DNA from 3 places in the Desulfonatronum lacustre DSM 10312 genome. Region 2 is predicted to be linked to each of the others. Evidence: predicted binding sites of a transcription regulator. Region 2 holds the regulator's gene; each other region holds the start of a gene.
The links. The regulator sigma-54, encoded in region 2, starts transcription at its own class of promoters, with help from an activator protein. The targets are predictions, from matches to a motif close to CTGGCACGGNNNNTGCTT.
Positions count from the first base shown of each region.

Region 1: flgF (flagellar basal-body rod protein FlgF) is a predicted target of sigma-54. The motif match lies at 3,316-3,333, and genes of this name have one in related genera.
Region 3: DESLA_RS18730 (LeuA family protein) is a predicted target of sigma-54. The motif match lies at 3,707-3,724, and genes of this name have one in related genera.

Region 1 is NZ_KI912608.1:2,148,282-2,158,794, forward strand. It holds gene infB (translation initiation factor IF-2) at 1-651, opposite strand, end outside; gene DESLA_RS22435 (YlxR family protein) at 641-1,069, opposite strand; gene nusA (transcription termination factor NusA) at 951-2,429, opposite strand; gene rimP (ribosome maturation factor RimP) at 2,581-3,000, opposite strand; tRNA gene DESLA_RS0110205 (tRNA-Gly) at 3,175-3,250, opposite strand; gene flgF (flagellar basal-body rod protein FlgF) at 3,359-4,135, shown strand; gene flgG (flagellar basal-body rod protein FlgG) at 4,171-4,953, shown strand; gene flgA (flagellar basal body P-ring formation chaperone FlgA) at 4,990-5,973, shown strand; gene DESLA_RS0110225 (flagellar basal body L-ring protein FlgH) at 6,045-6,785, shown strand; gene DESLA_RS0110230 (flagellar basal body P-ring protein FlgI) at 6,971-8,092, shown strand; gene DESLA_RS21770 (peptidoglycan DD-metalloendopeptidase family protein) at 8,093-9,295, shown strand; gene DESLA_RS0110240 (flagellar protein FlgN) at 9,364-9,843, shown strand; gene flgK (flagellar hook-associated protein FlgK) at 9,853-10,513, shown strand, end outside.
Region 2 is NZ_KI912608.1:1,735,852-1,746,364, forward strand. It holds gene DESLA_RS0108165 (ACT domain-containing protein) at 1-419, opposite strand, end outside; gene DESLA_RS0108170 (phenylacetate--CoA ligase family protein) at 482-1,786, opposite strand; gene DESLA_RS21635 (hypothetical protein) at 1,882-2,547, opposite strand; gene DESLA_RS0108180 (PTS sugar transporter subunit IIB) at 2,579-3,058, opposite strand; gene DESLA_RS0108185 (PTS sugar transporter subunit IIA) at 3,071-3,472, opposite strand; gene rapZ (RNase adapter RapZ) at 3,520-4,419, opposite strand; gene DESLA_RS0108195 (PTS sugar transporter subunit IIA) at 4,488-4,937, opposite strand; gene hpf (ribosome hibernation-promoting factor, HPF/YfiA family) at 4,941-5,486, opposite strand; gene rpoN (RNA polymerase factor sigma-54) at 5,560-6,993, opposite strand; gene lptB (LPS export ABC transporter ATP-binding protein) at 7,057-7,782, opposite strand; gene DESLA_RS0108215 (LptA/OstA family protein) at 7,779-8,342, opposite strand; gene DESLA_RS0108220 (LptA/OstA family protein) at 8,343-8,903, opposite strand; gene DESLA_RS19475 (pseudouridine synthase) at 9,156-10,004, shown strand; gene DESLA_RS0108230 (phosphoribosyltransferase family protein) at 10,001-10,513, shown strand, end outside.
Region 3 is NZ_KI912608.1:964,199-974,711, reverse strand. It holds gene DESLA_RS18735 (response regulator) at 1-209, shown strand, start outside; gene DESLA_RS0104615 (HD domain-containing phosphohydrolase) at 256-1,449, shown strand; gene DESLA_RS0104610 (nitroreductase family protein) at 1,549-2,061, shown strand; gene DESLA_RS0104605 (hypothetical protein) at 2,241-2,453, opposite strand; gene DESLA_RS18730 (LeuA family protein) at 2,522-3,661, opposite strand; gene nifH (nitrogenase iron protein) at 4,073-4,897, shown strand; gene DESLA_RS0104590 (P-II family nitrogen regulator) at 4,967-5,326, shown strand; gene DESLA_RS0104585 (P-II family nitrogen regulator) at 5,323-5,697, shown strand; gene nifD (nitrogenase molybdenum-iron protein alpha chain) at 5,721-7,364, shown strand; gene nifK (nitrogenase molybdenum-iron protein subunit beta) at 7,438-8,817, shown strand; gene DESLA_RS0104570 ((2Fe-2S) ferredoxin domain-containing protein) at 8,978-9,256, shown strand; gene nifE (nitrogenase iron-molybdenum cofactor biosynthesis protein NifE) at 9,356-10,513, shown strand, end outside.

The DNA.
Region 1 (10,513 bases), 410 kb from region 2:
TGTATCCACCGTACCGGAAACATCCGACACATCCGGCATATCCGACACATCCGGCACATCCGGCATATCCGACACATCCGGCACATCCTGCGCGGCTGGAGTATCCGACGCAACACGCGCCGCCGTCTCTTCGGAGGCAGGTGTGGAAGGGGCATCCGCCCCGACTTCTTCTGCGCCTGGTTCTTTCATGTCCGGGGCGACAGGCTCTTCGGATGTGCCGATAATCCGTGCCGGGGGAGCGTCCACGGTCTTTTTTCCAGCCCGACGCTGAGCCGGCGCAGCGGCCTCGGTCGCATCCTCAGCTTTCTCCGCCGCTCCCTTGACCGCATCCTGCTCCAAACCATCCGTTCTCTCGGGAGCCGGGACATCCTCGGGCTGATCTCCGGAGGCGTCCGAAGCTTCCTGGGCGTCCGGCTTGGCGACCTTCCGTCGCCGCCGCAAAATGACCCCGGGTTGGATCTCCCGCTGCTGAACATCGACAGGGGCGTCCTTGCGCTGCATTCTCTCTCGAACCTGGGCGGCCTCCTCTTCGGAGATGCTGCTGACATGGCTTTTCACCGGGATGTCCAGCTCGCGCAAGACTTGCAGCAATTCCTTATTGCTGACCCCAAGTTCAGAAGACAATTCCATAATGCGTATCTTATTGGCCATGCATTTCTCCCTTGCACCGCTTCCGACGTTTCCCTGTCGACGTCAATTTATCTAAACATAATAAATGATTGCATACATAAAACCCCCGCCCGGGCAATTGCTGGCGGAGATCAACAAGAGCCCCTTGATCCGAGTTGCGCACGAAACGGCGCAACTCGATCTTGGGAGCTTTCCGGCGGCAGACGACGCACGTCCGTAGGGGCACGTGCCCGACGCGTTTTTCCGGCTGGTCTGCCAATGGGTCTCCCAAAGATTCTCCTAAAAGTTCTCCGGAAGAGCCGTTGGCCGCCCCTTGCGACTCATTCTCGATCACGCTCCGCCTCGGGATCCGCGCTTGGGTCCGTCTCCCCGACGAAAGCGACTTCAGCCCCTTCGATGAAAGCTGCTTCAGTCTCTTCGTTCGCATCAGCGGATTCATCCGCATCTTCCCCGGACTCGCCTTCGGATTCTGCCTCATCGAGATCAGGATCAGCAACCGCCTCCGAAACGGAGTCGGCGGCCTCTTCGTCGCTCTCGCGGTCCTCGCTCTCATCGTCTTCAGGACGTTCGATCAAGCCAAGGAAATTGATGGCCGAACGGACATCGGCGACCTTGGCCTCGTCCAGTCCCTGAATCGTCAACAACTGCTCGTCGTCGGCCTCGGCCACGGCCGTGGGGCTGTTGAAGCCGGCGGCCAAAAAGGCTTCCAGAGGCACTTCGGCCACGCTGACCAATTGCTCCAGGCCCTGCCGATCCTTGTACATGGTCCCGTAGCGACTCTCCGTAAAAATATCGATCTTCCAACCCAACAGTTTGGCGGCCAACTTGACGTTCTGTCCCTTGCGCCCGATGGCCAGGGTAAGCTGATCGTCCGGGACCACGACTTCCAGGACGCCGTCCTCCTCGTCCACGGTAATCCGGGAAATCCTGGCCGGGGACAAGGCGTTCACGGCGTAGGTGGTGATCTCCGGGCTCCAGACGATGATGTCGATCCGCTCGCCGCGCAGTTCCTGGACGATATTCTGGATTCGCGAACCGCGGACCCCGACGCAGGCGCCCACCGGATCCACGTCGCGATCCGTGGACATCACCGCCACCTTGGCTCGGCTACCCGGGTCCCTGGCCACGCCCATGATCCGCACGAAGCCATCTCCCACTTCCGGCACTTCGCGATGAAACAACACGGTCAGGTAATCCGGGTGCGACCGGGAAACAATGATCTGCGGGCCGCGCCCTTCCTTGCGCACGTCGAAAAGCAGGGCCTGAATTTGATCCCCGCGCCGGAACCGCTCCTTGGGAATCTGCTCTTCCTTGGGCAACAAGGCCTCGGTTCGGCCGAGGTTGATGATCCAGCCGGAACGATCCCGGCGCTGGATGGACCCGCTGACGATCTCCCGCTTGCGGTCCTTATATTCCTCGTAAATGATTTCCTGCTCCGCCTCACGCATCCGCTGGATGATGACCTGCTTGGCGGACTGGGCGGCGATCCGGCCCAGGTCTTCCACTTTCAGTTCAAAACCGAGTTCGTCATCCAGCTGAACATTAGGGTCGTGATGCTTGGCGTCCTCAAGCAGAATCTCGCTGACCGGATCGACGACCTCTTCCACCACCCGCTTGAACTGATAGACGTCGAAGCCGCCCTTGTCCTCGTTGAAGGAGACCTCGATATCCACATCTTCGCCCAACTTTTTGGTCACCGAGGACCGCACGGCCCGTTCCAGGGTGTCAATGAGAAGATCCTTGTGGATTCCTCTGTCTTTACTGATTTGCTCAATGGCCTTGCGCAGTTCGGCGCTCATCTCATCCTCCAGGATAATATCAGGGCCGGGGCCGTTTCGCGCCTCCGGCCGACAACAATTATCATTGTTTTCGGCAATCCTTCATATGTGTCGAAACCCTGCGCCGATTCACAAAGCCCTCTCCGTACCGGAGTCGTCCGGCGGGTTCGGGTCAAAACGCATGGATCAAATGAATCTTCTTTATTTGGTCCCAATCCAACGCAATCGGTGCGCCGTTTTCCACAAGCGTGACCATCGGGCCGTCCACCGCGGACAGTTCGCCGCGACAGGTTTTGCGTCCTTCCAGCGGTTCATGGAGCTGGGCCTGGACGGTCCGCCCAAGGTAGCCTTGGAGTTGCTCCGGCTTGAAGAACCGACGCTCCAGGCCGGGCGAGGAGACCTCCAGGTTAAAAGCGCCGGGAAGTCGCTCGTCGATTTCCAGAGCAGGGCCAAGCTGGCGGCTGACCATGGCGCACTGATCAATGGTCGCTCCGCTCTCCGCATCGATATAGATGCGGATCAACGCCTTGCGGCCCAGGGGCAGATACTCCAACCCCCAAAGTTCCAGGCCGAGGCCGTGAACAACGGGCAAAACCAATAACTCCAGATGGCGAAGGATTTCTTCCGACCGAGCGCGGGAAGAAGGGGGAGAAGTCTGCATGGCTGTCTAAAAATCCCAAAAAAAAAGTGGACCACATGGCCCACCCCGTTCGTCGTCTCTGCTGCGCGGCCGGGCCGCTACCGATCAGGATGCTGCGAATAAAGATGGAGCGGGCGACGGGAGTCGAACCCGCGACACCAAGCTTGGGAAGCTTGTACTCTACCAGCTGAGCTACGCCCGCCCGCGAAACGCAATCGTTCATATGCTCAAGGGCCCAGAACTTGTCAAGCATCCAGACCAGAAAAAATGGCTTGGAATTTGCTTGCATCCAAAACCAGGAGGAATCGCGATGCAGACCAGTATGTATAACGCCCTGTTCGGCGCCCTGACCCAGGAACACCGCTTGGCAAATACCGCCAACAATTTGGCGAACGTGAACACCACGGGCTACAAGCGTGAAACCATGGCCTTTCGGGACGTCTTCATCCGTTTCGGCCACGGCATGCTGGACCCCATTTCCGCCATCAACGAAAAATCGCTGCTTCCTGTCCCGGACGAAATGGCCCAGAACCGGATCGCCCTGACCCACATCGACTTTGCTCAAGGATCGGCCAAGGAGACCGGCAATCCGTTGGACGCGGCGCTTCAAGGCGAAGGCTTCTTCAAAGTCCGCACCCTGGAGGGAGATTTCTACACCCGCAACGGCAACTTCCGCCTGACCCCGGGCGGCGAGTTGGTCACGGGGCAAGGCTTCCCCGTGCTCGTGGACGGCGGCCCCGTGAACCTGGAGCCCAACGCCCGGATCGTCATCGGTCCCGATGGAGCAATCCAGGCCAATGGCGAGCCCGTAGGCAATTTTGACCTGGTGACCTTTGAAAATCCACAGGTATTGGAAAAACTGGGCCAAAACATGTTCCGACTCCGTCCCGGAGTCCAGGCCGCCGAACTGCCCGCGGACAACGCCACCGTGATGCAGGGCTACCTGGAAGGGGCGAATGTGGAAGTGGTCAGCGAAATGGTCAACATGATCGAGGCCCACCGCAGTTTCGAAGCCTACCAGAAGGTGATGCACACGGCCCAGGAAGCGGACCAGAAGGTCATCCGGGAAGTGGCTTCACCCCGATAGCAATAATACACTGAAATAGATGGAGGAAAACCTCAATGATGCGCTCTCTATGGACGGCGGCCTCGGGCATGATGGCCATGCAGATGAACATCGACGTCACGTCCAACAACCTGGCCAACGTCAGCACCACGGGCTTCAAAAAAAGCCGGGCCGAATTCGAAGATTTAATGTACCAGACCATGAAGATCGCCGGGGCGGCCAATGCCGCCGGAGACCGGATTCCCACCGGGCTTCAGGTGGGCATGGGGGTTCGCCCCGTGACCGTGCACAAGGAATTCACCACCGGGTCTTTCCAGAACACCGGCAACCCCTTGGATCTGGCCATTGAAGGCGACGGGTTCTTCCAGGTGGATGTGAACGGCGAGTTCGCCTACACCCGGGCCGGGGCCTTCAAATTGACCAACGAAGGTCAGGTGGTCACGGCCAACGGCTACGCCCTCCAGCCGGAGTTCATCGTGCCCCAGGATACCCAGAACATCGTGGTCACGGAAAACGGACGCATCGTGGCCATGGACAGATTCGGCGAGGAGTTGGCCGGTGCGGACATCCCCTTGTTCACCTTCGTCAACCCGCCCGGCCTGAACAGCATCGGTCGAAATATGTTTCTGCCCACCGAAGCATCAGGAGATCCCATTGAGGGGGTTCCCGGCGAGGAAAACGTCGGTACTATTGCCCAGGGTTTTCTGGAAGGCTCCAACGTGGACATGGTCGAGGAGATGGTTCGGCTGATCACCGGCCAGCGGGCCTATGAAATCAACTCCAAGGCCATCCAGACCTCCGACCAGATGCTCCAGACCGCCACGCAGCTTAAGCGGTAGTTTTAGTGGGAAGGTAAACAGATGAGAAGGCAGGCCATGCAAACTTCTCTCACTCGTCTCTTTCTGGCTCTTGTGCTCTTGACTGCGGCCGGCCTGAGCGTCCTTGCCGAACCCAGCGCGGCCCAGCGCGGCTACTGGCATTACATGATCCAGCCCGTGGCCGCGGTCCAGGGCGAGGTGGTCCGGTTCGGGGACATCGCCGTGCCGTTGACGGATCATGGCCGCGCCCAATGGACGAACCTCGCCGACCGGCCCATGTGGCCCGCTCCGGACAGCGGCAAAACCATGACCTTCTCCCAGGACCGACTGGCCGGAATGCTTCGGCAGTACGTCGGTCACGCCGCCGCCTCCACGCGCATTCCCGGCCAGGTCGTGATCCAGGGTGGGGGGCAGGTGGTGCTGGAGGAAGAGCTGCGGTCCCGCGTCGTCACTTTTTTGACCCCAAAAGTCCGCCAACTGGGAGAAGAAATCACCGTTCGCGACTTTCGCCTTCCGAGCCATATTTTTCTGCCCCACATCCAGGACACCCTGGAGCTGGAACTGGCCGCGGACCCGCAACCCGGACGCAACAGTCTGCGCTTTTTGGTCCGCTCCGTGGACGAGCGAATCACCCGCCGTCTCACCGGCACGGTCTTTCTGGACGTCTGGCAAACCGTGCCCACGGCAGGTCGCCCGTTGAACCGGGGAAATCCGCTGGCCCTGGACGACGTCACCTTTCAGCGCAAGAACCTGGCCTATTTGCGGGAACAGGTCTGGGACGGGACCGGCGGACCATGGCAGATTCGCTCCCCGGTGGGCATGGACCAGGTCATCTACCTGTCCGCCCTGGACCCCTTGCCCGCCGTACGCCGCGGAGAAGTGATCACGCTGGTCTATGAGGGCGAGCTGGTCCGGTTGCAGATCCAGGTCCAGGCGCTCCAGGACGGAGCCATTGGGGAAACCATCACGGTGCGGAATTTGCAGAACAACAATGAAGTCCTGGCCCGGATCCGAGATCACGAAACCGTGATGGTCAGGTAAGCCGATGCGTGACCGTGCGACGCTCCCGAGCCGAAGAACCGACCAAAGCAAGCAAACACGAGGATAATGCGATGACCGACAAAATACTCTCCATACGCCCAGCCGTAGCCGTGCTCATGCCCCTGGCAATGCTCCTCGGGCTGAGCGGGTTTGCCTGCGCCCCGGCCAGCACTCAAAGCATGCCGAGCCCGATCCTGACCCAAACCGTGGACTACCCCCAACCGGCCGAACTCAATCCCGGTTCGCTGTTCAACCCGGCCAGCGCGGAGCTGCTCTTCGCGGACAATCGGGCCAGGCGGGTGGGAGACATCGTCCGGATCAAGGTCGTGGAGGAAAGCAAGGCCACGAACAAGGCCACCACGGACACGTCCAGAGAGTCCGACATCGGCATGGGCATTGAGCACCTTTTGGACCAGCGGCTGATCAACGCGGGACTGCCGGTCTTGGGCATTGAGCGAGGCCAGTTTGGAGAAACTCCGCTGATCAGCGCCAGGACCTCCAACTCGTTCAAAGGCGACGGGGAAACCAAACGGGAATCCACCATCACGGCCACGGTCGGCGCACGGGTGGTCAAGACGCTTCCCAACGGCCTGATGCAGGTGGAGGGCGCCCGGGAAACCCGAGTGAACAACGAAACCCAGATCGTCGTGGTTCGGGGGCTGGTCCGGTCCACGGACATTGATCCGGACAACACCATCCTCTCCACCCACATGGCCGACGCGACCATCGAATTCTACGGCATGGGTGTTCTGGCGGACAAACAACGGCCCGGATGGCTGACCCGGATCCTGGACAATGTCTGGCCGTTTTAAGGAAAAGTATACGAAATCAGTATTTAATCGTTGTCGAAATCGCAATCGAAATCGAACTAAAATATTGATTTCAACGCATTGAAATGTCTTTTTGCAACATCGATTTCGATCACGATTTCGACCTGATCCCGATACGTGCGAGCAGGACAAGACCTTTGCCCCGGCGGCAATCCGGAGGAAATAGTATGTGGAAGAGGTATTTCAAGGCTTCAGCCGTGCTGGTTCTCGCCATGGGCTTCTTGTTCGCGCTGATGGGAACGAATCCGGCCCAGGCCAGCGTCCGGATCAAGGACATCGCCACCGTGGCCGGCGACCGCAGCAACCAATTGGTGGGTTACGGCCTAGTTGTCGGTCTGTCGGGTACCGGCGACCGCCGAGGCGCGGAGTTCACCATCCAGTCCATGTCCAACATGCTGGAACGGATGGGGGTGCGGGTGGATCGCTCCAGGTTGCGGGTGCGTAACGTGGCCGCGGTGATGGTCACCACCCAAATGCCGGTTTCGTCCCGGGCCGGTTCCAGCCTGGACGTGTCCGTGTCCTCGGTGGGCGACGCCACCAGTCTTCTGGGCGGCGTCCTGCTGATGACCCCGCTGCGCGGCGTGGACGGCCAGACCTACGCCCTGGCCCAGGGCCCCTTGCTCCTGGGCGGATTCAGCGCCGGCGGCGACGCGGCCCAGGCCCAGAAAAACATCACCACCGTGGGTCTGATCCCCAACGGAGCCACGGTGGAACGCTCCGTTCCCTTCCAGTTCAACCAACAGGACAACGTGGTCCTGCATCTTCAGACCAAAGACTTTTCCACCGCGGTCCAGGTTGTGGACCGGATCAACGCCAACTTCGGCACCCCTTTGGCCCGGGCCATGGATGTCTCCACCATCGAAGTGGACGTCCCGGACATGTACCAGGGCAATCTGGTTCCCTTCATCGCGGCCCTGGAGGGTCTGCCCATCACCCCGGACTCACGGGCCCGGGTCGTGGTGGATGAGAAGACCGGCACCGTGGTCGTGGGCCAGAACGTCCGTTTGTCCAAAGTCGCCGTGGCCCACGGGAATCTGCATATCGTCGTGGCCGAACGCCCGGAAGTGGTCCAGCCTCAACCCTTCTCCCTGGGTCAGACCGCCGTGGTCCCCCGCACCGAACTGGGCATTCGCGAGGAAGACCGCCGCCTGACTCTCCTTGAAGGGGCCACGCTGCAAGACCTGGTCAACGGCCTCAACGCCATCGGCGCGACGCCCCGCGACCTGATCTCCATCCTGCGCACCCTGAAGTCCGCCGGAGCGCTGCACGCGGACGTGGAGGTGATCTAAATGATCGGCCTGCCGGATACGAACACCCTGCTGCTCGGTCACGGGCAGAACGATGTTCACCGGCGTTTCGACGCGCTCCGGGGACTGCGCTCCGGTGAATCGACCGAAGATTCCCAACGGACCTCCCAAAAAGGCGACCCGCAAGACGCGGCGACCGCCAAGCACGAGAGCAAACTGCGGGAGGCCAGCCAGGACTTCGAGGCCATGTTTCTGCATCAGTTGATCAAGCAGATGCGGGCCACGGTCCCCCACCATGACCCCCTGCGAGGCAAAGGCGAGGAGTTCTGGCAGTCCCATTTCGACATGGAAATGGCCTCGGTTCTGGCCCGAAGCGGGGGGATGGGTCTCGGCGACATGATCTTCGAGCAGCTCCGACAGACCCAGGTCCAGGCCACCAAGGACAGCGACCCGGTGGGCAAGCCCATGCCCTTGACCATCCTTGCCCCGCCCCAAAAACCAACTTTGGCCGCCGACGCAACCGCCTCGGAAACCGATCCGGAACCCTCCCTGTCCGCGACCTATCCCCAGGTGGCTTCACTCCAGGGGCCGTTCGCGGCTCCCGAAGCCACGGGTCGACCCCAAGGCTCTTCCTTTGACGCCGTAAGCATTCCCGGGACCACCAGCACCATGAATATGGTTCGCTCCCTGGCCCGGTCCATTGAGGAACGCGGCGGGGTGGTTCCGGAACATCCTGGGTCCGTAAACGGTCCGAGCCGAACCGGGTCCGTCGACGGCCCGAGCCTGACCGGGAACATCGATTCGCCCTCTCCGATCCTGCCCCCCATGCACTGGCCCCTTGAAGGCCGGGTCAGCTCCGGGTTCGGCTGGCGTCAGGACCCGTTCACCGGGGAGCAAGCCTGGCACTCCGGCGTGGACATGGCCGCCTCCAAGGGGACGCCCATCGGCGCGGCCTGGGACGGTCGGGTGGTCTTCGTGGGTCAACGCGGCGGCTACGGAAATATGGTGGTTCTGGAGCATGCCGGAGGATGGCGCTCTTACTACGCCCACAACGACCGGAACACGGTCAAGGTTGGAGACAAAATCCAGGCTGGGCAGCAGATCGCCACGGTGGGCTCCACCGGTCGCTCCACCGGCCCCCACCTGCATTTCGAAGTCCGCCAGGGCACCACGGCCTGGAATCCGAAACAAATCCAGGACCGCCTGGAAGCCGGATTGCACATCGGTAAGCAGGACTCGGCCTAGTTTTTGAATATGTCGACAGTATGCCGGACACCCCGGAAAAATTTGCATCCAACCCCGCGAGGTCGATCATGTCCCGAGCCATACTGCAAAATCTGCATCGTCAAAAACAAGCGCTTTTTCTCCTGTCCCACCTCCTGGACGAGGAGTTCCAACACCTGAGCAAGAGCGATCCCCAAGCCGTAGCCTCGGTGGAATTTTCCATTCAGGAACTGCTGCGCCAGATCGCCGAGGAACGCCGGGGACTCAAGAGCGCCATCCACCAGATCGACCCCGCCCTGCCGGGCATTCGCGACCTACCGTTGATTCTGGATGAGTCCACCCGAGACCAGGTCCGGGACACCCTTCGTCAAATCGACGTTCAGGAACAGGACTGCGCCCGGAAAGCCGCCCAGAACGCCGTGATCACCCGCGGCCTGATGGACCAGAACCAGGCCCTCCTGGATTACCTGACCAACGAAATCCGGCCCAAAAACGGACACACCTACTCCCAACGCGGCAGATGGCTGCACCCCGGCGACACGGGTGCCCTGCTCAAAGGCAGACTGTAGGATATTCCCATGACCGTCGGCGTAAACTCCCTCCTGAACACCGGCAAGGGCGCGCTCCTGGCCTTCCAGTCCGCCATTCACGTCACCGGCGAGAACATCGCCAACGTGAATACTCCGGGTTACAGTCGGCGCTCCGTCCGTCTGGAGGAAAACCCGAGCATCGATTATCGCCCAGGGCAAATCGGAACGGGCGTGACCGCCAAGGAAGTCATCCGCCATTACGACTACTTTATTGAGCGCCAGTACCTGGACAAGTCCTCCACCATGCACCGCTGGGATTCCCTGCACACGAACCTGCGTCAGGTGGAACTGCTGTTCAATGAGTCCATCGGCGACGGCCTGAACGACGTGATGGCCAAGTTCTGGGCGGACTGGCAGAACGTCTCCCTGCGCCCGGACGACATGGCCTCTCGTGGCCAGCTCACCAGCACGGCTCAAAACATGACCCAGATCATCAATCAGTTGGAACGCGATCTGGGTCTATTTCAGCGCCAGATGGACGACTTCATCCGTCAGGACGTGAACCGGGCCAATGAATTGCTCCGGGAAATCGCCGAAATCAACAGCAGGATCACGGTCCACGACATCCCCGGACAGAACAACGCCAACGCCCTCCTGGACAAACGCGACTCCATGGTCCGCGAACTCGCCGGCCTCCTGGACATCCAGA
Region 2 (10,513 bases):
AGTTCGTCCCCGGGGATGATCCGAATCTTGTTGGCTTGTAATATCTCAACGGCCTGATCCGTCCGGTCGAACCGGAAGATCATAACCGCGTCTTTTCCGGTCTGCTGAACAAAGGCGTACATGTATTCCACGTTGATCTGGTTATTGCTGAGCAGTTCCAGAATGAAATGCAGTCCCCCGGGCCTGTCGTCCACTTCCACGGCCACCACGGAGGTCCGGCCAACGGTGAAACCGTTTTCCTTGAGCAACTGCTTGGCCCGTTCATGGTCCGTGACGATTAACCGTAAAATCCCGAAGTCCGACGTATCGGCCAAGGACAACGCCCGGATGTTGATCCCGCCCTGGGACAAGACCCTGGTCACGTCCGTCAGTCGCCCGGCCCGGTTCTCCAAAAAAATCGAAATCTGTTCCACTTTCATTGTTCTGCCCTCCCTGTAAGGGATTCAGGTTCTATGACGGATTGGGAAACCGTGATGCGCTCTCAGACCTTGGGCCGCTGGTCGATGATCCGTTTGGCCTTGCCTTCGGAACGAGCCAGGCTGCGCGGCTCCACCAGTTTGACCTTGGCCGTCACACCGAGAAACTCCTTGATGTTCCCCTGGATCTTGCCCTCCAGGCGCTGCAGATGGCGCACCTCATCGGAGAAAAGCTTTTCATCCACCTCCACCCGCACCTCCAGGGTGTCCATGGCGCCCTGGCGGTCCAGGATCAACTGATAGTGCGGGGTCAGGCCCTCGGTTTCCAGCAGCAGGGCTTCGATCTGCGACGGAAAGACGTTCACCCCGCGAATGATCAACATGTCGTCGCTACGCCCTTTGATCCGGCTCATCCGGACATGGGTCCGGCCGCAGCGGCAGGGAACGTAGTTGAGGGAGGTGATGTCCCGGGTCCGGTAACGGATCAGAGGCTGGGCCTCCTTGGTCAGGGTGGTCAGGACCAACTCGCCGGTCTCGCCGGGCGGTAACTGCTCGCCGGTGATCGGGTCGATGATTTCCGGTAGGAAATGGTCCTCGAAAATGTGCAGGCCTTTTTGGGCCACGGCGCACTCCATGGCCACCCCCGGTCCCATGATCTCGGAGAGTCCGTAAATGTCCAGGGCGATCAGACCCAGCTTGGATTCGATGTCGTGGCGCATCTCCTCGGACCAGGGTTCCGCTCCGAAGATGCCGACGCGGATGGGCAGCTCACTGAACGGGATCCCGGCTTCCTGGGCTGCTTCGAACAGGAACAGGCTGTAGGACGGGGTACTGCACAGCACCGTGGGGCCGAAGTCCCGAAGCAGCATCACCTGACGCCTGGTGCCTCCGCCGGAAATGGGCACGATGGTCGCCCCCAGCTCCTCCGCGCCGTAATGCACGCCCAGCCCGCCGGTGAACAAGCCGTATCCGTAGGCATTATGCACGACGTCGCCTCGGTTGACCCCGGCTGCCATGAAGGCCCTGGCCATCAGGGAGGCCCAATTCCGGACGTCGCGGTGCGTATACCCCACCACCGTGGCTTTGCCGGTGGTACCGGACGAGGCATGGATGCGCACGACGTTTTCCTTGGGCACGGCAAACAGACCGAAGGGATAGTTGTTGCGCAAGTCCTGTTTCTCCGTAAACGGCAGGTACTTCAAATCGTTGAGGCTCTTGATCTGTTCGGGACGTATGCCGGTTTCTTCGAACTTACGCCGATAAAACGGCACGTTGGCGTTGACCCGTTCCACCAGGTTCCGGAGCCGGGACAACTGCAACGGCTCCAGATCCTCCCGGGGCGCGGTCTCTTTCTCGATGTCGAAAATCACGAACTATCCTCCTTGAACAATTGGAAATTCAGAACTGATCCGGGTGTTAGCGGCCCACGAAGCAACGCATGCCCGTGATATCCCGACCATGTCCGTCACGCGAAATGGCTGAACCAGTAATACCCTCCGGCCAGGGCCACCGCCCCCAGCAGCAGGGCGTAGACCCTGCGCGAGCGCAGGGAAAGCAGAACCCCGACGGTTCCGATCATCCAGACCATCGGCCAGGTAATGGGCAGCATCAGGACACGCCCGCGGAATTGCTGCAAGAACACGTCGGTGAGCGGCACGAGCAGGGCCATGACCACGATAAACGCCGTCAGATTCACCGCGACGGATTGGAGCAGGGCCATTCCCGCTGGATTCATCGGGGAGGTGGTTGCATCCGCGCCACCCCGCGTGGACTGAAGCATTTGCGTATACACGGCGTTTTGCCTCCGGCGCTGCAACAATTCGAGACGGCTGCCCAAAAGGGCCGTGGGCGCGCACAACAACATGACCATGAAGATCACCGGAGCCTGGACGAGATCGAAGACGTTCATCAAGGCTAAGGATGTCAGCAGGGCAAAGGGGCCATGCGGGGGAATGTACGTCCCGATGGGAAAGAGATCCAGAAAAAGCAGTTCGAAAAACAGCGCCACGGGCAAGGCCGTTTCCCACTGGCCGGTCACGGCCGCCCACAGCATACCGATCACCAGGGGCCGATCCAGAAATCCGAGATTCAGGCCGAATCGGGCCAGGGAAAACAGGACAAAAAAAAACACGCCAAGCCCGCCCAGGCCAGCGCGTCCATGCTCATCCCCACCATGAGGTCTTCACCTGCGTCGAATCGTTGGGAACACAGCGAAAATCCAGATGAATGCCCCGTTTGGCAAAGGCCTTCAGACAGCCGATGTCTTCGCTGCTCAGAGCCACATGCGGACAGAGTTGCTGTTTGCCCGGGGAATAATGCAGGTTGCCGATGTTTACGGTGCTCAACGCAAACCCGGCCTGCAAAGCCCGTTGCACGTCGCCGCACGTGGCGAACAGCAGCAGCGTGTCGCCACGTGGGTGGACGACCCGGCCGTGCTCATCCAAATGCTTGGCGATGCGCTCGACCCCGACGAAGGTGAGCTCCACGCCGCTGGGCACGGCCAAGCGGATGATCTCCTGACGCAGATCGTCGGCGGCCAGTTCGTCGTTGACCACGAGAATGTACCTAGCCCCCAGATACGGCACCCAGGCTTCGATGACCTGGCCGTGGACCAGACGATTGTCGATGCGCACCCAGTTCATGATCGCTCCGGCCTACTCCTTGGCCACCTTGCTGCGCAGAATATCCCCGGCGACGACGATTCCCTGGGATCCGGCCGCCTTGGCCTCCTTGGCCAGTTCGGCCAGGGACAGCTTGCGCGAACCGAGCACGCGCAGCAGCATGGGCAGGTTCACGCCGGTGATCACTTCCAACTGATGCTCGCTTTTGTTCAGCAGCGACAGACTCAAATTGGTCGGCGTCCCCCCGAACATATCCGTCAGAATGACCACCCCGGGACCGTGATCCGCGCTTTTGACGCTCTTTCTGATCTCTGTCAGGGACTTTTCCACTTCCTTGGTCACATCCACGCTGACGAAGTAGCAATCCTGCTGAGGACCGAGAATCAGCTCCGCGGCCTTGAGCAAGTACGCGCCGTACTCCGTATGCGTGACCAATACGACTCCAATCACCGCATGTTCCCCCAAAAAACCGAAATCCGCTGCTATCCCAGATTCAGGTGACGATGTTCAATGGTAACGGAAAATCCGACGGCCGTCAGCGCGGCCGACACGGCCTGGGACACGGCCACCGAGCGATGCCGCCCTCCGGTGCATCCCAGGGCCATGGTCAACCGATACCGGCCTTCCACCGCGTACAACGGCAACAGATACCGTAAAAAATCCTCGAACCGACCGATAAAGTCCTTTCCCGGGTCGTCCCCCAGCACGTAGCGGGCAATGGGCTCGTCCAGACCGGACAGGGGGCGCAGTTCCGGGTCGAAGTAGGGATTGGGCAGAAACCGCAGATCAAAGACCAGATCCGCCTCCAGAGGAACGCCGTACTTGAAGCCGAAGGAAATCAAGTGAATGCGCATCCCTTCGCCGAGTTTCTGATCCAGGGGCCATTTCTCCTGAAACACCCGTCGCAGGTCGTGGATGGAAAAATCCGACGTATCCACCACCAAGTCGGCGTGCTTGCGCAACCCCTCCAGCATGATCCGCTCACGGAAGATGGCTTGGTCCAATCCCATGCCCTGGGCTTCCAGGGGATGCGGACGGCGGGTGGTGGCGTAACGCCGGATCAGCACGGCATCCCGGGCCTCCAGAAAGACCAGTTTCGGACACATCCCGGCCAGGTCCATCCGCTCCACGAACTGCTCCCATTGCAGGGCGAAGTCCGGTTGGCGCACATCCAGCCCCAGGGCCACCCCGGCGTACTGGTTCAGCTTCATCTCCTCGGACAGGGTCAGCAACCGTCCGGCCAGCCCGGCCGGCAGACCGTCCACGCAGTAGTACCCCAGATCCTCGAAGACGTTCAGGACCGTACTTTTTCCGGCCCCGGACTGTCCGGTGATCATGACCAGGGAGAGTTCGCACGGTTTTCGCGGTTGGTCTGCGCTCATCGCGGTTTGCCTTTTGGGGTAGGGGCACGGTGCGCCGTGCCCCTACGGTGTGGACGAATAAAATACCATCACGCCGAACTGAGGGCGTCCCAGAAAAGCTCCTTGTCCTGGGCCGTGAGAAAGGCATGCCGAAAGGTCTCGTCCTTGAGCAGCCGGGTGATGGACGCCAGGATGCGCAGGTGCATTCCGGCGACCTGTTCCGGGGCCAGGACCATGAAAAAAATATGGCACGGTTTGCGGTCCAGGGCGTCGAAATCCACGCCTTCGGAACTGCGTCCGACCACCAGCACGATCCTGTCCAGCCCCTCCAGCTTGCCGTGGGGAATGGCCACTCCTTCGCCGATGCCCGTGCTCCCGAGACTTTCCCGGTCCTTGAGCACCCGAAAGGCCGCCTCGGCATCCAGACTCGGCACGTTTTGGGCCAGCACGGCGACCAATTCCGCCAGCACTTCCGTCTTGTTCCTGGCTTGCAAATCGGGGAGCAGCAAGTCCTTGCTCAAGAAATCCTTGAGGACCATCGACTAGATACCCGGGTCGATCAGACCGAAATCGCCGCTTTTCCGGCGGTAGATGACGTTGACGCGCTCGATGTCCGCGTTGAAGAAAACCAGGAAATCGTTGCCCAGGGCTTCCAATTGCATGGCCGCCTCGTCCACGGACATGGGCTTGGGCTCGAAATTGTCGGTTTCCGTGATGGTCTGGGCCCGCTTGCCGGTCTCGTCCTGGGTAAAGGTGATCACGTCCACCCGCGCGGACTGGCTCTTCTGACCGCGACGATGGTCCTTGTTCTTCTCTTTGGTCTTGCGCACCTGAGCCTCGAGCTTGTCCAGGACCAGGTCGATGGTGGAGTACATGTCCTCGCTTTCGGTGGTGGCGGAGAAATGCATGTCCTTGCCCGTGAGGATCACCTCGGCCATATGCCGATACTTTTCCACGGAAAGGTTGACGGCCAGTTCGCCCTGATCTTCAGGACGCAGGTAACGGTTGATTTTATTGAAACGCTCGCCGGCGTAGCCCTTGAGGTGATTGGACGGCTCGAAATTCTTGAAAGTAAAAGTTATTTCCATGCGACACCTCCGAAGTAAAACGGGTTCTGGGTTGGTTTGAGGTTGTTCGCTCCGTTGGGAGCATCCGGGATGGCTAAAAAATGGCCTTGCGCTTGGAAGACGACTCGATGTTCAACGCCATGCGGTACTTGGCCACGGTACGGCGGGCGATGTTCACGCCCAGGGACTTTTTCAAAAGTTGCGAGATCAGTTCGTCGCTGAGCGGACGCTTGGGGTCCTCTTCGGAAATCAGCTTCTTGATCTCCGCCTTGACGCTTTCCGAGCCGGCCTCCGACCCGTCGTCCATACCCAGGGCGCTGTTGAAGAAAAATTTCAGTTCATACGTTCCATGGGGCGTGCTCATGTATTTGCTGGTCGTGATCCGGCTGACCGTGGACTCGTGCATGTTGATGTCCAGGGCCACATCCTTGAGGATCATCGGCTTCAGATGCGTCACCCCATGGCGAAAAAAATCAATCTGGAACCGGACGATGCTTTCGGCGACCTTGTGCAGGGTCCGCTGGCGCTGGTACAGGCTTTTCATCAACCAGTGAGCGGATCGGACCTTTTCCTGAATGTAGTCCCTGGTCCCCTTGTCGTGAACGGACAGCTCCTTGGCGTAGGCCTCATTGACCATCAAACCCGGTATCTCGTCCTCGTTCAGAACCACGATGAAATCGCCGCCGTGCTGGAGGATGTAAACGTCCGGGCTGGTGAACTGAGGATCATCGGAGCCGAAGCTCTTGCCGGGCATGGGGTCCAGGCGCTGGATGCAGTCCAGGTAGTGTTTGATTTCCTCCATGGAGAGCTTGAACTTCTTGGCCAACGGCTTGTAGCGACGTTTTTCCAGCTCCTCCAGATGATCCTTGACCAGGGAGACCAGAATCGGGTCGTCCAGCCCCAGTTCGTCCATCTGGACCAGCAGGCACTCCCGCAGGTTCCTAGCGCAGACCCCCACGGGGTCCAGGCGTTGCATGATCCGCAGGATCCGCTCCGCCTCCTCCGTCTCGCAGCCGGCCATGGCGGCGATGTCCTCAATGGATTCGCAAAGATACCCCACGGCATCCAGGTTGCCAAGGATCACCTCGCTGACGGCCAATTCCCGCTCCGACAAGGCCGAAAGCCGCAACTGCCAGGAAAGATGGCCGATCAGCGTGGACTTGCCGGCCAGCCGGGCCTCGAAACTCATGCCCTCTTCCGGGACTTCCCAGTCCCGGCCCTGGATCTGTCGACTGATGCTGGAAAATTCTCCCAGGTAGTCCTGCCACTCCGAATCGTGAAGCTGCCGGGGCTCCTCGACGTTGACGGACTGGAACCGATCCTCGGCAGGGTCTTTTATCGGGGTCTCCACCGTCTCATCGATGCCTTCCGGCGCGATCTCCAATACGGGATTCTCCAGCAATTCCTGCTGGATGCTTTCCACCAGCTCCAGCCTGGAAAGCTGAAGCAGCTTGATGGCTTGTTGCAGTTGGGGGGTCATCACCAACTGCTGCGTCAACTTCAGTTGCTGGCGCAGTTCAAGAGCCATGTCGCGTTTTCGCCTCCATGACCGGGCTGACCGGTTGGAACGCCAATCCCGATTGTTGATCAATCATAAGCAAAAGTCCTCACCGAGGTAAACTTTCCGAGCGATGGAATCGGCCACGATGGCTTCCGGAGACCCTTCAAAAATGGCCCGTCCTTCGAAGACGATGGATGCTCTGTCGCAAATCTTCAGCGTTTCGCGGACGTTGTGATCCGAAATCAACACACCGATCCCCCGCTCCTTGAGGGACATCACGATCTCCTGGATGTCGTCCACGGCCAGGGGGTCGATACCCGCGAAGGGTTCGTCCAGCAACATAAATTTCGGATTCCGGATCAGGGCCCGGGCGATTTCCAGACGGCGGCGCTCCCCGCCGGAGAGAAACATGGCCTTCTGGTCGGCCAGTTTGGAGATGCCCAGTTCCTCCAGCAGGGCCTCGGCCTTTCTGCGCTGCATGGCCGGGGTGAAGTCCGTGTACTCCAGGATGATCCGCAAATTCTGCATCACGGTCAGCTTTTTGAAGACCGAACTCTCCTGGGGCAGGTAGCTCAGCCCCAGCCGGGCCCGCTCATGCAGCGGCCAAGTGGTGATCCGCTTTCCGTCCAGGTCCACCACCCCGCTGGTGGGCTTGATCACCCCGACCAGCATGTAGAACGTGGTGGTTTTCCCGGCTCCGTTGGGACCTAAAAGGCCGACGATCTCCCCCTGCTCGACCCGGATGGAAATATCCCGGACCACCTCTTTCTGGCCGAAGCTTTTGCGCAGACTCTTGCCGGAGAGAAGGGCCTTCACCGCGCCCCCTGTTCCCGAGGCAAAAGAAACATTCCTTCCACTCGACGATCGGTGCGTCCCTGCACATCCACCTCTCTTTCTTCAACATTGAGCGTGATCACGTTGCCTTCCAACCGGGTCCCGCCTTCTTCCACCCGGGCGTTGCCTTCCAGACGCAGGACGCTCTGGTCCACCCAATAGGTGGCCATGTCGCCGTGGCCGACACGGTCCTCGTGCTTCAGAAAGACCTGGCCAAAAGCGATCATTTGTTCAATGTCCACTTGAGCTTCCATGTCCTGTTCCGGAGCCATGCCCTCGGGTCGAGCCTCCCGGGGAAGGGTTCGCAAAAGCACTACCAGCCGCTCCGAACGGAGCTGAAAATTCGGCCTGTCCACCCGCACGTCCCCCATGAACTCGATCTGGTGATCGCGATGGGAGTAGCGCAGCCGCTCGGACGTGATCCGCGTCGGGATGGCCTGCTCTTCCGCCGAAGAACTCCAACCCGGAAACAGGAACAGCGCCACAAAAACGACCGGAAACGTGACCCGCAAAAGCCAGGTCAATGAAAACCGAGTTTCCATTTACAACCCGTGTCCGAAACTGTCTTTGGCAATGATCACTTCCACTCCGCCCTCGGCGTTGACCACCCAGGTGTGCAGGTCAACGTCGCCCCGCTTCGAGCGCAATTGCAGTCCTTGGCGGTCCAGGAGGATGTCACCGTGCAGAAAAATGGTTTCATCCACCTGAACGAAAACAGCCTCGTCGGAATTGAGATACGTCGGACCATATTCCATATGCACTCCGGACCAAAGCCGGATATCGCTGGTGGCCTGATCCACCTCCCCCAGGGGGGCGCTGACGATCACGGGAATGTCCCGACCATCCAGACTTTTTACGATGGTCGGGGCGTTGAGCAACACCATCTGTTGGCCTTGGTCGTAGGACGCGGACAGAGCCCGCAGGGTCCACAGGGTTCGCCCCTCCTGGCCCAGGCGCATCTCCACGCCGCTCATGCTCACGTCCGTGTCCGCTCCGCCGGCGATGGGACCGACGGTACGCCGCTCCTCGGGTGCATCACCGGAAAAGAAATACAAACCAAGCACGAACAGGATCAACGCTCCGGCAATGACTTTCCGACGCACGCCTCCTCCCCTTTGAATCGATAAAAAATGGAGAGTACAATCTTTGCAAGAGAAAATCGAGTGCCGATTTTCCTTCGAAATCGTTCACAAAAATACAACCGCCGCGTATCGACGGCCTGAAACTCCGACGTAATACCGACCAACGCCTATAGACGCCCCTGACCATGTGGTCAAATCAGAACTGGAATCGGAAGGAAAAAGGAAATCCTCCACACCTTGACCCTTCGGCGATCACGGACCTATTCTCTCCAGATGAACAGTTCGGAGGAGCATGATTCGGCGGCGAACACCACGAAGGTCGGACAGGCCATCCGGCTGAACAAGGCCCTGGCCCGGGCCGGGCTCTGTTCCCGCCGGGCCGCGGACGATCTGATTCTGGCCGGAGCGGTCATGGTCAACGGAACCGTGGCCGCCTCGCCGGGAATCCGCGTCGATCCAGCCGTGGACCATGTCCGGGTCCACGGACGCGAGATCCGCCTTGGTCCAGTCCAGCCGTCGGACCACCTCTATCTGGTCCTGCACAAGCCTCCGGGCGTCGTCACCACGGCCCATGACCCTCAAGGCCGCAAGACCGTCCTTGATCTGCTTGCGCCGGACATCCGTGGTCGTCGCCCTTTTTCCGTGGGCAGACTGGACCTACTTTCCGAAGGCCTGCTTCTGCTGACCACGGACGGAGAACTGGCCCTGCGCATGACCCATCCCCGCTGGGAACACCCCAAGGTCTACCATGTCCGCGTTCGTGGCCGGGTCACCCCGGAAAAACTGGCGACCATGCTCAAGGGGATGCGCCTGGCCGAGGGGGACCAACTCGCGCCGGTCCGGGCGCGGGTCATCGAGGACCGCTCACCCCGAGCGCCGGACAACGCCGTGACCCTGGAGATGACCCTCCGCCAGGGGGTTAATCGCCAGATCCGCCGGATGTGCCGCGACCTGCGGCTGCACATCGTCCGCCTGCGACGCGTCTCCCAAGGACCGATCCGTCTGGGCGACCTCCCTCCCGGCGCGATCCGACCCTTGACCGGCCGGGAACTCAAGGCCCTGCGCGCTTCCCTTGACCTCCCTCTTGACCCTGTCCTTGCCCTCCACCGGGAGCCCTCATGATCCATCTTTTCTTCTGCCCGCAAATGACCGAAACGGCCCTGCGCATCCACACGGCCCACCCGGATCGGATCACCCTGGGTCGCATCGACTGGTCCTATTTCCGAGACGGCTTTCCCAACCTGCGCATCGAGAACGCGCCCGGGCTGCGCAACCGCGACGTGGCTTTCCTGAGCACCCTGACAACCCCTGCGGAGATGTTCGCCCAACTGGCCGTGCTCTTTGAGCTGCCTCGCTACGCGGTGCGCTCCTTCAAGCTGATCCTGCCCTATTTTCCCACCGGAACCATGGAGCGGGTGGAGGAGGAAGGCCAGATCGCCACGGCGGCCACCCTGGCCCGCCTGCTCTCGGACATTCCTCTGACCATGTCCGGTCCGGCCCAGATCGTGATCTACGATATCCACGCCCTGCAGGAACGATTCTACTTTTCCGACAGCGTAATCCCCAGGCTGGAAACGGCGATCCCTCTGCTCAAGGACCGGGTTCGCGACGAGCCCGACCTGTCCATCGCC
Region 3 (10,513 bases), 770 kb from region 2:
TCAGGTCAAAAATGTTTGATCCGTTTTTCACCACCAAGGACGTGGGCAAGGGTACGGGCCAAGGACTGGTGATCGTCCATAATGCCATTGTCAAGCGCCATGGCGGAAGTATTGCCGTAGAATCCGAAGTGGGGCACGGCACGACATTTGTTTTGAGGCTGCCGGTCACCGCTCCGGAGGACGACCCCTTTGCGGAGTTTTCGGCATGAGATCCACGCCATTATCCGGTCACTTGAATCGTAAAGGAACACGGCCATGACCGATCAAAACTGCATGCGGGAAAAAATTCTGTTCGTGGACGACGACCACAATATCTTGGACGCTTTCCGGCGCAATTTCCGTAAGGAATATGAACTGGAAACCGCCACCAGCGCCAGGGAGGCGGCGGGAATCATCGCCCGCAAGGGACCGTTCGCCGTGGTGGTTTCGGACATGCGCATGCCCGGAGTGGACGGGGTGCAGTTTTTGACCAGATTGAAGGAGATATGTCCGGATACCATCCGGATCATGCTCACCGGCTACGCGGACGTTCAATCTTCCATTGCCGCGGTGAACGAAGGCAGCGTGTTCCGGTTTCTGACCAAGCCCTGTTCGGCCCAGCATATGAAGCGGGTTCTGGAGGACGCCCTGCGGCAGTATCGGCTGGTAACCGCGGAAAAACAGCTTCTGGAACAAACCCTCAGCGGGAGCATCAAGGTGCTCACTGAACTGCTGGCCTTGGTGAATCCGGATGCTTTTGGCCGGGCCAACCGGATTCATCGCCTAGTCCGCCAGATGGCCTTGCATCTGGGAATGACCAATACCTGGGAAATCGAGAACGCGGCCTTGCTCTCCCAGATCGGCTGCATGCTCCTGCCCACCATGGCCATTCAGCGCATTACCCGAGGCGAGACCTTGGACGAAGAAATGCAGCATATTTACGACATGCATCCGATGATCGCCGCAGATCTGTTGGGCCATATTCCCCGGTTGGAAAATGTCCGGGAAATGATCGCCTACCAGGAAAAAAAATATGACGGAGAGGGTGCGCCCATCGGCGGAAAATCCGGACCTGACATCCCACTGGGCGGGCGAATTTTGAAAATCCTAGTGGATTTCGACCAACTGGGAAATTCCGGCAAGTCCACGGATCAAGCCCTTGGTATTCTGCGCGGTCGGGAAGGCTGGTACGATCCGCGGGTGCTGGATGTGCTGGAAAGGGTGCTCAGTCGGAAATCCGGTTACGAATTGAAAGAGGTGCGGGTGGATCAGCTCCAAACCGGGATGCTTTTGACCGAGGATGTTCAGAGTTTGAAAGGCACGCTGCTGGTGGCCCAAGGTCAGGAAGTCTCCACGGTGCTGATCACCCGGCTGCGGACCTATGCCGAAATCAGCGGAGTGCACGAACCGATCAAGGTGTTGGTGCCGCCGGTGGAGGAGCGCGGGGAACAGGAACAAGATTCGTGCTGAAGCCGTTTCCTGCAGCCGATTCGGGGCTCGCATGATCTGTACGGCATGACGTGTACGGACGGATACATCTTGAACAATACTGCAAGGAGGGAACAGGACATGGACGTTTTTGAAGCACTGCACACCCGACGCAGCATCCGCAAATTCGACCCGGACAAGCCGGTCAGCGAGGCGGATTTGGAAAAAATCCTGGCCGCGGCCATGATCGCCCCCAGCGCGGGCAACGCCCAGCCCTGGCATTTCGTGGTGGTCACGGATGCTGCCTTGAGAGACGAGTTGTCGCGAACGCATCCCTACGTGGGCATGCTTCGGCAGGCCCCGGTGGGCATCGTGGTCTGCGCGGAACTGGCCCTGGAGAAATATCCCGGCTACTGGGTCCAGGATTTGGCCGCGGCGATCCAGAACCTGCTCCTGGCCGCCAGGGGACTGGGGCTGGGCACGGTCTGGACCGGGGTCGCTCCGATCCAGGAACGGATGGACGCCGTCCGCCGGATTCTCGGCCTGCCCGGCGGCGTGGAACCCCATGCCATCGTCCCCCTGGGCTGGCCTGCCCAGGAGTTCACGCACCAGGATCGCTTCAGAGCGGACCGGGTGCATAAGAACGGCTGGTGATTTTCGTCGGGTCGCAACAAAAAATAACCGGCCGGTCACGGTAATCTCCGCGACCGGCCGGCTGTTTTGACGGAAAGCTGATCAGGTGCCGTCATCCGGTATCTTCAAATTGACAACGGCTTGAAATCGCTGCCCTCCGTGTTTCGCGAAAACGGCATCGTCCTTGGTTCGGCTCTGGTTTAGACCGCCGCGTCAATCCTCAGACCTTTCCCGGTGGCTTCGGCCACCGCCCTGGTGTCAACGGGTTGTTGCGCGCCACCGGCCCCGGCATTGATCTGGTTACCCGCGCTGATGGTTTTGGTGACGATATCCGCCCCCATAGTTGCGTTTTGCAAGGTCTGCGCCATCATGGCGATGCCTGTTTGACTTTGCGCTGCTGTGTCAAGTTCCATAAAACCTCCTTGTTGGCTGATGAAAAAACGATGCCTTCAAGTCTTTATCGGACGTGCGCGAGGTTTCTTTAGGGGACATGGCACGACTCAGAGCTTGAAGCCGCGGAGTCGGCGGTCATGGCCAATGCCCTGAGCTCTTCTTCGAACAGTGGTCGAGCCAAAGTCTGAGAAAGGAGGCGGACGCCGCAGGTCAGGTTTTCGATTCCGTGGCTGGGTACGGTGATGCCTTGACGATGGGCGGCTTGGCGGACAGCTGTTTTTCCGGTTTTGCCGCCCAGGCCCAGTTTTCTGTTCGCGCCGATTTTTTCCGGGGCAAAGGGTTCGAACAGGCTGGGATCTTTGGCCAAGGCTTGCAGGTGCAGGCCAGTTTCGCAGGCAAAAACGTCCTCGCCGGTCATGGCCTTGTTCCGGACCATGGGTACTCCGGCCGCTTCGGCAACCATTCGAGCCAGACAAACGCACTGCTTCAAATCGTAGCCGGCCCCTCGCCTGAAGTTCAGGTGGCCGGCGACCTCTTCCAGGGCCGCGATCCCGGCCCGTTCCCCGATTCCCAGCACGGACACGTCCACGCTTTCGGCTCCTGAGGCCAGGGCCGTGATGGCATTGGCCGTGGCCATGCCGAAGTCGTCGTGGCCGTGAAATCCAATGGCCAGATCGGTCCGGTCCGCGAACCAGCGCACCAGTTCAGCGGTTTCCAGCGGCGTGAGCAGGCCCACGGTGTCTGAAAGGCGAATCCGCCTGCCTCCGCATTCCTCCACCACCCGAACGACCTGCAAAGCGAAATCCCGGTCCGCCCGGGATACGTCCTCCAGCCCGACCCCGACAAACGCCATCTCCAGTTCCGCTGCTCGGCGCAAGATGTTTTGAAGCCGAAGCAATAGTCCTGCCCGATCCATGCCAAGACGATGCTCTATGTGGGCGTCCGAAACCGGGACGCCGAATTGGATGCGCCTGACGCCCATGGCGGCCAGACGAGCCAGGTCCAGCATTCGCAACGGCGACCAGACCGTCAGCCTGGTCCGTTCCGACGGATCTTCCTTTCTTCCGTGCCGGAGCAGATCCTCCAGCCCGTCCTGCCCGGCCCAGCCGATCTCCACCTCGTCCACGCCGGCCCGAATCAAACCGGAGAGAATGTCCCGGCGTTGGGCGTCCGAGAAATAGACGCCGAACATCTGCGCGCCTTCGCGTAAGGTACTGTCGATAAGCATATGGGGTCCTTGTCGTGGTTTCAGGGGCAATGCAGTGACCGGAACAAGCACGATCAGTGCCAGGGAGCGTTGATCTGCGTTTCATCGCCACACCGTAGGGGCACGGCGCGCCGTGCCCCTACGATATTCCGTGCTCCGGCCATCACCTACGGTATTCCCCCCCATCGTGCAGGGGTCGGGCGTCGTGCCCTACACGACCCCCGACCCCTGCAAAACCGTAGTTTCCGACAAAAATGTCGTTCACCTTTGTCGCGTCCGCATGGGCGGCAACTTGCAATCGCTTCGGCGAAATGTTCCGGCAATAACTTGAAATTATTTGCTTTAATTTTTCCAGATGGCTTCACTCCCACCCCTGGCATGTTCCTTGCCCTAAGCCTTCCATTCTCAACACTCAATCTCCGGGAGGAACGTATGCGCAAGGTTGCTATTTATGGAAAGGGCGGGATCGGAAAATCCACCACGACGCAGAACACGGTGGCCGCGCTGGGCGAGATGGGCCGCAAGGTGATGATCGTGGGCTGCGACCCCAAGGCGGACTCCACCCGGTTGCTGCTGCACGGACTGCATCAGCGCACGGTTTTGGACACCCTGCGCGAAGAGGGCGAGGACGTGGAACTGGACGATGTCCTCCTGGCCGGATTCGGCGGGACGGTCTGCACCGAATCCGGCGGGCCGGAGCCGGGCGTGGGCTGTGCGGGCCGGGGGATCATCACCAGCATCAATCTGCTGGAACAGCTCGGGGCCTACAAGGAAGACAAGAACCTGGACTACGTCTTTTACGACGTTCTGGGCGACGTGGTCTGCGGCGGATTCGCCATGCCCATTCGCGAAGGCAAGGCCCAGGAAATTTACATCGTGGTCTCCGGGGAAATGATGGCCATGTACGCGGCCAACAACATCTGCAAGGGCATCGTGAAATTCGCCGAGGCCGGCGGGGTGCGCCTGGGCGGGCTGATCTGCAACAGCCGCAATGTGGACAACGAGCGGGAGATGATCGTGGAGCTGGCCAAACGTCTGGGAACGCAGATGATCCATTTCGTACCTCGGGACAACATGGTCCAGCGCGCGGAGATCAACCGTAAAACTGTCATCGACTTTGATCCCAAGCATCCCCAGGCCGATGAATACCGCACCCTGGCCAAAAAAATCGACGGAAACGAGATGTTCATCGTGCCCAAGCCCATGGAAATCGACGAACTGGAAAAGTTGCTCATCGACTACGGCATCGCCAACTAGGTATCTGATTATTCGGTTTACTCCGTGTAGAGTTGCCCACATTTCAACCAACAATAAGGGAGAAGCGATATGTTGATCATGGTTCGAGCGATTGTCCGGCCTGAGAGGGTGGATGCGGTTTTGAAGGCGTTGATGGATGCCGGTTATCCGGCGGTGACCAAGTTTTCCGTGGCCGGGCGCGGCAAGCAGCGCGGCATCAAGATCGGGGAGATCACCTACGACGAGATTCCCAAAGTCCTGCTGATGAGCGTGGTCGGCGAGAAAGACAAGGACTTCGTGGTCAAGACGATCATGGAAGCAGCCCGGACCGGTGAAAAGGGCGCATTCGGCGATGGGAAGATCTTCCTCAGCCCGGTGGAGGAGATGTACACCATCAGCTCCGGGGTCAAGGAAACCGAGGGCGCGGACCTGAAGGGGGTCGGGGTATGAAGGAGATCACCGCCGTCATCCGGATGAACATGGTCAACAAGACCAAGGAAGCCCTGGCTGAAGCCGGCGTGCCCGCGTTCTTCGCCCTGGAGGCCCAGGGCCGGGGCAAGGGGTTGATTAACTCCGAGCTGCTCAAGGGCGCGGAGAAGGGCTATGAAGAGGCTGCCGAGCTGCTGGGGGAAAAGGGACGATTGTATCCCAAGCGCGTTTTCTCGGTCATCGTTACCGATGATCAGGTGGAAGACGTGGTCGGGACGATCATGGAGGTGAACAGGACCGGCAAGCCCGGCGACGGGAAGATTTTCGTCAGTCCGGTCTTTGACTCCGTCCGGGTGCGTACCGGGGAGAAGGGAAATAAATCCATAGATTAAGCTTGGCCTTGCCAGGAGAAAACATGACCACCATCGCGAAGAAGAAAAAGATCGTCCAGATGGATCCCACTGAACTGATGGAGGATCTGTTGAAGAAATATCCGACCAAGGTAGCCCGGAAACGGGCCAAGCAGATCATGGTCAAGGAGGCCGAGGGCGCGGAAACTCCGGAAATGGGCGCCAACGTCCGGACCATTCCGGGCATCATCACTATGCGCGGATGCACCTACGCCGGTTGCAAGGGGGTTATTCTCGGACCAACCCGGGACATCGTGAACATCACCCATGGGCCCATCGGCTGCGGGTTCTATTCCTGGCTGACCCGGCGCAACCAGACTTACACCGAAACGGACGCGGACGAGAACTTCATGACCTACGCCTTCTCCACGGACATGAACGAGAACGACATTGTCTTCGGCGGGGAAAAGAAGCTCAAGCAGGCCATCATGGAAGCCTACGAGCTGTTCCATCCCAAGGCCATCGCCGTCTTCTCCACCTGTCCGGTGGGACTGATCGGCGACGACGTGCACGCCGTGGCCCGGGAGATGAAGGAGAAGCTGGGCATCAACGTTTTCGGCTTCAGCTGCGAAGGATACAAGGGCGTCAGCCAGTCTGCGGGCCACCATATCGCCAACAACCAGATCTTCAAGCACGTGGTGGGCACCAAAGAGGAAATCAAGGTCGGAGAATTCAAGATCAACCTGCTGGGCGAATACAACATCGGCGGGGACGGGTTCGAGATCGACCGGATACTGGACAAGTGCGGAATCACCGTCATCTCCACCTTCAGCGGCAATTCCACCTACGACCAGTTCGCCACGTCCCACACCGCGGATTTGAACACGGTGATGTGCCACCGCTCCATCAACTACGTGGCCGAGATGATGGAGACCAAATACGGAATTCCGTGGATCAAGGTGAACTTCATCGGTGCCGAGGCCACAGCCAAGTCCCTGCGCAAGATCGCCCAGTACTTCGACTCGCCCAAGCTGACCGAGCGGGTGGAGGCGGTGATCGCCGAAGAAATGCCGACGGTGAAGCTGGCCATGGACATGGTCCGGCCCCGGACCGAGGGCAAGACGGCCATGCTCTTCGTGGGCGGCTCCCGGGCCCACCATTACCAGGAACTGTTCAAGGAATTGGGGATGCGGACCATTTCCGCGGGATACGAGTTCGCCCACCGGGACGACTACGAAGGCCGCCACGTGATCCCGGAGATCAAGGTCGACGCGGACAGTCGAAACATCGAGGAACTGGAAGTGGAACCCTGCGCCGAGAGCTATAATCCGCGCAAGACGCCGGAAGAAATCAAGAACCTGGAAGAAGCCGGGTTCACGTTCAAGGAGTACGCGGGGATGATCCCGGACATGCCGACCAAGTCCCTGGTGATCGACGACCTGAACCAGTATGAGGCCGAGAAGCTGATCGAAATCATGAGGCCGGACATTTTCTGCGCCGGGATCAAGGAAAAGTACTCGGTCCAGAAGCTGGGCATCCCGTTGAAGCAGCTGCACAATTACGACATCGGCGGCCCTTACGCAGGGTTCAAGGGGGCCGTCAATTTCTACCAGGACATCGACCGGATGGTGAACAGCAGGGTCTGGTCCTATCTCAAGGCCCCCTGGCAGGAAAAGCCGGAACTGTCCGCGACCTATGTCTGGGAATAGTCCCGAAGCACGATAAGCAAACTTGTGACGCGACAACTGTTCAAGCATCGCTTTAAGAAAAAAGGAACGAGACATGACCCTGCTTCGACATACACCCACGGAAATCAAGGACCGCTCCGCGCTGTCCATCAATCCGGCCAAGACCTGTCAGCCGGTGGGGGCCATGTACGCGGCCCTGGGGATTCACGGCTGTCTGCCCCACAGTCACGGTTCGCAGGGGTGTTGCGCCTATCATCGCAGCGCCCTGACCAGGCATTACAAGGAGCCGGTTTCCGCGGCCACCAGTTCGTTCACCGAAGGCGCTTCCGTGTTCGGCGGTCAGGCCAACCTGCTTCAGGCCATCAACAACATCTTCACCGTGTACGAGCCTGACGTCATCGCTGTGCACACCACCTGCCTGTCTGAGACCATCGGCGACGACGTGCCCCAGATCACGGAAAAGGCCCGTCAGGAAGGCAAGATTCCCGACGGCAAGTTCGTGGTCAGCGCCTCCACGCCCAGCTATGTGGGCTCCCATGTGACCGGTTTTTCGAACATGGTCATGGGCACGCTGAAGGGTTTCGCTGAAAAGACCGGCAAGAAAAACGGCAAGGTGAACATCATCCCCGGGTTCGTGGAGCCTTCGGACATGGAGGAGATCAAGCGTCTGGCCGCGGCCATGGGCGTAAGGACGATCCTTTTTCCGGACACCTCCGGCGTACTCAACGGCCCCCTGACCGGCGAATACAAGATGTTTCCGGACGGCGGCACGACCATCGAAGAACTGCGCTCCACCGGCGATTCCATCGGCACCCTGGCCCTGGGCGAATGGGCTTCCGCCGACGGAGCCAAGTATCTGGACAGCACCCACAAGGTGCCCTGCAAGATCCTGGATCTGCCCATCGGACTGAAGGCTACGGACCGATTCATCGACGCCCTGCGCCTGATCTCCGGCCGCCACGTCACCGACCTGATCGCCCATGAGCGAGGTCAGTTGGTGGATGTGATCTCGGACATGCACCAGTACTTTTACCACAAGAAGGTGGCCCTGGTGGGCGACCCGGACCAGGTCATCGCCCTGACCGAATTTCTGACCTCCATCGACATGTGCCCGGTGCACATCGTCACCGGTACGCCGGGCAAGAAGTTCGAGGCCCGGATCAAGGAAATCACCGCGGACAGTCCGTTTCCGGTCAACGTCAAGGCCCACGGCGACATGTTCCTGCTGCACCAGTGGATCAAGAACGACCCGGTGGATCTGCTCATCGGCAACACCTACTGCAAGTACATGGCCCGGGACGAGGACACCCCTCTGATTCGCCACGGCTTCCCGATCCTGGACCGCGTCGGCCACCAGTATTTCCCCACGGTGGGCTACAAGGGCGGATTGCGGCTGTTGGAGAAGATTCTGGATGCGTTGCTGACCCGGATCGACCGGGATGCCAAGGAGGATCAATTCGAATTGGCGATGTAGAGGGGAGGCGAGAATTCAGGAGTCAGGATTCAGGAGACAGGAGGGCGGTCTGTTGTCCTTCGAGTCGGGGTGCCATGGAAAACATGGTTGCCGATTTTCTCCGGTATCGATCTGAACGTTGAAATCAAGGAGAGAAAGCGTGGAAAAGCCGAAGCATCATATGTTCGTCTGCGCCAGTTTTCGGACCAAGGGCGAACCCAAGGGCGTGTGCCACAAGAGCACCATCGGCTTGCTGCCCTATATCGACGAAGAAATTCTGGACCGCGGTCTGGACGTGCTGGTGACCAGCACCGGTTGTCTGAAGCAGTGCGAGAACGGTCCGGTCATGGTCGTGTATCCGGAAGGGTGGTGGTTCGGCAAAGTGGACAGTGAAAATGCCGTGGACGCCATTCTGGATGGCCTGGAAGAGGGCGAGCCATCCCAGGACCATCTTCTTTAGGATACCCTATAACTCTCGAAAATTCCCATAAATCCCATCCACTTCTAAGCGCCGCCTCCCTTTAGGGGGGGCGGCTAACAGAACCCAACGAGGTCAACCATGGAACCCGTGATCTTTGAAGAACGAAAAACGCAGATTCATCGCAAGGGAGCGGAGCCGTTCTCCATTTCCTGCAACAAGAGCAGTCTGGCCGGGGCCGTGAGCCAGCGGGCCTGCGTCTTCTGCGGATCCCGGGTGGTGCTGTATCCCATTGCCGACGCCCTGCACCTGGTGCACGGCCCCATCGGCTGCGCGGTGTACACCTGGGACATTCGCGGGGCCTTGTCCTCCGGGCCGGAGCTGCACCGGCTCAGTTTTTCCACGGACCTGCGCGAAAAGGACGTCATCTTCGGCGGCGAGAAGAAGCTTTACCAGGCCTTGGTGGAACTGATCGACCGGCACCAGCCCAACGCGGCCTTTGTCTATTCCACCTGCATCGTGGGGATCATCGGCGACGACCTGAAGGCCGTGTGCAAAAAAGTAGAGGCGGAGAAGGGTATTCCGGTGATTCCGGTTCAGTCCGAAGGGTTCAAAGGGAACAAGCGCGAGGGCTATCTGGCGGCCTGCGAAGCCATGTTTCAACTGGTGGGCACCGGGGATACCTCGACCATTTCGCCCTTGAGCGTGAATATCCTGGGCGATTTCAACCTGGCCGGGGAGATCTGGATCATCCAGGACTACCTGAAACGGATGGGCGTGGACGTGGTGGCCAACATCACCGGCGACGGCCGGGTGGCGGATGTGCGCCGGGCCCACGGCGCGGCCCTGAATCTGGTCCAGTGTTCCGGGGCGACCATGGATCTGGCCAAGATGATGCAGGAAAAATACGGCATCCCGTTCATCCGGGTGTCCTACTTCGGCATTGAGGACATGTCCGACGCGCTCTACGACGTGGCCAAGTTTTTCCAGGACAAGGATCCGGAGATCATGGCCCGGACCCAGGAGCTGGTTCGAGAGGAACTCACGGCCCTGTATCCAAAACTTCAGGAACTGCGCAAGGACCTGGAGGGCAAGAAGGCCGCCATCTACGTGGGCGGGGCGTTCAAGGCCTTTTCCCTGATCAAGTCTTTCCGGCATTTGGGCATGAACGTGGTCATGGTCGGCTCCCAGACCGGCACCGAGGAGGACTACCAGGAACTGGCCGAGATCACGGACGAGGGCACGATCATCGTGGACGACACCAACCCGCTGGAACTGTCCGCCTTTATCAAGGAGAAG